Regions from separate parts of the Paenibacillus sp. J31R109 genome, predicted to be linked through region 2. Evidence: riboswitches for the same ligand, from Rfam matches in the RefSeq annotation. Region 2 holds a riboswitch; the other holds the start of a gene.
What was found. Region 2 has a riboswitch for cyclic di-AMP ahead of AC58QT_RS28190 (C40 family peptidase). Riboswitches for the same ligand answer to the same signal wherever they lie in the genome.

Region 1: it holds a riboswitch for cyclic di-AMP, as region 2 does, so the genes downstream of both, AC58QT_RS21515 (C40 family peptidase) here and AC58QT_RS28190 (C40 family peptidase) in region 2, are expected to answer to the same signal.

The regions. Positions count from the first base shown of each region.
Region 1 covers NZ_JCAUAR010000009.1:26,274-28,476, forward strand. The annotation lists gene AC58QT_RS21510 (hypothetical protein) at 1-680, shown strand, start outside; cyclic di-AMP (ydaO/yuaA leader) riboswitch at 848-986, shown strand; gene AC58QT_RS21515 (C40 family peptidase) at 990-1,460, shown strand; gene AC58QT_RS21520 (MSMEG_1061 family FMN-dependent PPOX-type flavoprotein) at 1,600-2,203, shown strand, end outside.
Region 2 covers NZ_JCAUAR010000016.1:5,332-7,534, forward strand. The annotation lists gene AC58QT_RS28180 (acetylxylan esterase) at 1-90, shown strand, start outside; gene AC58QT_RS28185 (GNAT family N-acetyltransferase) at 199-720, shown strand; cyclic di-AMP (ydaO/yuaA leader) riboswitch at 844-1,011, shown strand; gene AC58QT_RS28190 (C40 family peptidase) at 1,015-1,908, shown strand; gene AC58QT_RS28195 (hypothetical protein) at 2,094-2,203, shown strand, end outside.

The sequences.
Region 1 (2,203 bases), on a different contig from region 2:
GTTTCCCTGGCGCCGAGCAGCCAAAACAGGCATTGCAAATCTTCCTAGCTGAAGGCCAGTTTCAGTTAATAAAAACCGATCTTAGCTATTCCTATTTATGGTGGCTAGCTGTCCTCTTGTGTGCTCGCATGCTGATGACGCCACTCCTAAATGGCGGTGTATACTACTCACTTACGCACCCTCATCAGAATGCAGGCTATCGGTTCTTTCGCGGGATGAAAAAACTTATGTTACCGTTTCTGCTCGTGTATCTCGTCCGGATTGCACTTACCCTGTTTCCACTCATCTGGCTGCTACCGAAAGCCTCATATATTCTCGCGCATAGCGGATCCTATGAGCAAGTAATCATCAAACTTCTGCCTTGGATACTCTGTCTCTTTGTCTACGGATTTGTCTTGCAGCTTCTCTTTATGTATGTGCAATTCGCCATCGCGGCTAATCTAGGCATCCTATCTACAGTCATCTCCTTTTTTCGACATTCACTGCCGATTGTCGGACTGGCCATTATTCTGTTAGTAATAACAGGACTTTTAGCAGGGGTAACTGTCACAGCTACCTACATATGGGCTGGACTGCTAGCACTAGTCATTTATCAGCTATATCCCCTATTCCACATTTTCATCCAGATTTGGGGGATTTCTTCTCAATATCAACTGCTTTCTGCCAAAATATCCAATTAATATTCAAAGAAACAGCCAATAGGCAAATATTCCCCCCTCTCTTTGAGAAGGGGGCTTTTTTTTGTCTATTCCTCGAACAATTCCGCTTATTTTTTTGCCTATTATGTAACCATAAAAGAGGAAATTCAAACTTTATGACGAATAAAAAGGACTAGCATCAAAAAACCAAATATTTCATGCCGAATTCCTCAGTTTATGGGGAAACGGGGGAACCACTCCGGGTGAATTGATCTTGCAAGACAGGGATCATAGGGAACCTTCAACCGAACCCTCCAGCTAACCTCGTAGGCACCGGAAGGAGACAAGCAGTTGAAGAAAGTTGTTGGTCTTGTTTTTAGCCTTGTTTTGTTTTTGAGCGTAAGCGTAGGAAGCGTTTTCGCGTCATCCTCTATGGACAACGCAGTCGAAGATCTCGTAGGAACTCCCTACAAATGGGCAGGAACGACAACCAAAGGGTTTGATTGCTCTGGTTTCACATCCTACTTGTTCAATGGTTTCGGCATCGACCTTCCACACAGCTCCAAATCACAAAACAGCGAAGGCTACTGGGTTGACAAAAAGGATCTTCGTAAGGGCGATCTTGTATTTTTCAACACGGATGGCAGCGGCATATCTCATGTAGGCATGTACCTTGGAGATGGTGAATTCGTTCACTCCGCTACAAATCAAGGTGTTGTGAAGAATAAGTTGAGCGAATCCTATTATGCGAAGCGGTATGTATCAGCCAGACGAGTTCTATGGGATGATATCTACAATCAACTAACTGCTGAATCCAAGTAATATTCTCGGCACAGAATGAAGCCCTGCAAGCTTTGCTCGTAAGAGCAGTTTGTAGGGCTTCATTCATTTGAGCGAGAAGATCTGCGTATACTACAATGAATACATAAAGGCCTTCGGCCTCCAGGAAGGATAAGAATACATGGACAGCATAAAAGATCTTACACCCCCACCGTTCCCCGGCATCATTCAATCCATTGATGAGATTCGCGCAGCTATCGGAGAGGCGCATCCAGCAGTCCAAAAGAAAGTGATCAACCAAGTCGACGCGCATGCTAGAGCGTTCATCGCCAAGTCACCCTTATTCTACTTATCTACTTCGCATGCGAATGGACTGTGCGATGTATCACCTCGCGGTGATAGCGCAGGCTTTGTACGCGTTCTAGATGAACATCGCCTTATCTATCCAGAAAGACTGGGAAACCGTCGACTGGACTCGATGCAAAATATGTTAACCAACCCGCAAGTGGGTCTCTTATTCATCATTCCTGGCGTGGACGTGGTGCTTCGCGTCAATGGCCGCGCTTGGCTGACGAAAGATGAGGAGCTATTGTCAACGATGCAGTTAAACGGGAAGTCCCCCATCGCCGCTGTCGGCGTTGAAGTGCAAGAATGCTTCATTCATTGCAGCCGTGCCCTCAAGCTGTCAAAGATTTGGGATTCCTCGACGTGGGTGCCTGAGAAAGAGCATCCAGACAGCATGGAAATGTTCCGCGCCCATCTAGCATTAAACGGAGTTCCGCTAG
Region 2 (2,203 bases):
AACAAATCGATTAAAGTGTATCCCTTCATGGGGCATGCGACACCTCCTGGTTCCCATGCAGCGGCACATACCTTTTTCTCAAAATGGTAAGGACTAAAACAAGTGTCGAGTAAAGATGACGATCCCCCTACCTTATTGGAAAGTAAGAAGCTGCACAGTTGGATAACCTATAGCTAACTTGAAGGGAGGTGGGGACGGATGGTCAATGAGGAGTCGTTTGAAGAGATATTTGAGCTGATGAAAGTCGCTTTTCCAGAAACGGAAATAAGAACGTATGAGGGTCAGCGGGCGCTTTTACCTCATCCTAGTTACAGGATCGATGCAGAGAGAGATGACCAGGGGCAATTGCTCGGTTTTTTGGCTAGTTGGAACTTTAGCACGTTTCGATTTGTAGAACATATTGCTGTCAATGTTGCCATAAGAGGTGGCGGGATTGGCAAGCGAATGCTGATGAAGTACATGAGCAGTGCAAGCACGCCTATGGTACTTGAAGTCGAGCCTCCAACTACCATAGATGCGACGCGGAGAATTGAATTCTATAAGCGCTGTGGTTTTCAATTGAACCGATTTCCCTATGCACAGCCTCCACTGCGAGAAGGACAAGCGATGCTTCCTCTCCATATCATGAGTTATCCGAATCCTTTGACTGAAAGTGAGTTTAATCCCATTAAGGAAGTCCTGTTTACAGAGGTATACAGGCAGCCAGTGGGCTTGGTCTGAGGTCATTTTGCAGACAGTTACTCTGAAAAGAGTAGCTGTTTTTTTGCGATTTTCACCCGAAAAGGAAATAATTACCGCCGTGTAAAAGTTGTCAAGCCAAAACGAACTGTGCTAGTCTAACATAGACAAAAAATGCCGAATCTCGGAGCATCGAAAGCTCCGGTACGGGGGACTTCTTTATTTGGGGTGAATGAATGCTCAGTTAGTCTAGTTTTAGGCTAATGGGGCTTACTAGGGAAAACCTCTTCCCGAACCCGTCAACTAACCTCGGAGGCTTCAAGGAGGCACAACGTTTTGAAACTTTTTACCAAAAGCTTTATTTGTTCATGCGCTATTGTAGGCGCAGCCATTTCGCTATTCGCCGCGCCATCCGCGCATGCGGCAACGGACTCTTCTTCGGTGAAGGTTCAAGTCAACGATGACTTGGTGCAGTTCCCAGAGGTACAGCCTTTTATTGATAAGGCCGGTACACTCCAAGTGCCACTTCGCGTGTTGTCGGAGAAGTTAGGTTATCAAGTGGGTTGGGCGAAGCAAGGCGATGAAGTTGTCGTCACACTCATGAACAAAGAGCAATCCATTCAACTTACTACTGACGAAGAGAAAGCGATCGTGAACAGTAAGTTAGTTGAACTAGAGAGCAGTCCTACCTTGCTTGAGGGAAGTACCTATGTTCCGCTACGTTTCATCACAGAGACGTTTGGCTCTGAGATTGCGTGGAATGATGCGAATAAAATCGCTATCGTCGAACAAGACGGTAAAACTCATAAGCCAGCATGGATTGCACCCCCACCCGCAGCCCTAGCAGCTCCAGTGGCCAAGGTCGTTCAGTCATCCGTTTCAGCTCAAATTATACAAGCTGCAACGACTTTTAAGGGGACGCCTTATCGATGGGGAGGAACGACACCCAAGGGCTTCGATTGCTCAGGATTCGTTCGTTATGTATACGAGGCCAAAGGCATTGAGCTGCCACGCACCTCCGTGCAAATGTACGATCAAGCAGGGACAAGAGTGACGGATTTGAAAGCGGGAGACCTTGTTTTCTTTGCTTCAGGTATCGTCAATCATGTGGGCATTTACATCGGAAATAATCAATTCATTTCCTCAACAACGTCCGTTGGTGTGACGGTTGATAGTCTCGCTAGCTCCTATTGGGGCTCAAGATATGTAGGTGCAAAGCGCGTACTATAAGACAGTTACTCAATATGGTATATGCAGGGTGAATAAGAGCGTATGTTCGCTGTGTCTTTCGCAAATGAAAGCATAGCGGCGGATGCTCTTTTTTTTGCGCGAAAATCTGCGATTTTTATCGAAATTTTGAGGATTATAGCCTATAATGAGAAAATGGTTGGAAGAAAGTAGGTGACGCGTACGACATGCAAGTTAGTGTCTGGAAAAGCTGGTTTCATAAAATTAAAATGTCGGGTCGAACAGATCGCATGTACAACGTGGAAACAGGTCCTGCCATTCCGGAAGACATTCGGGT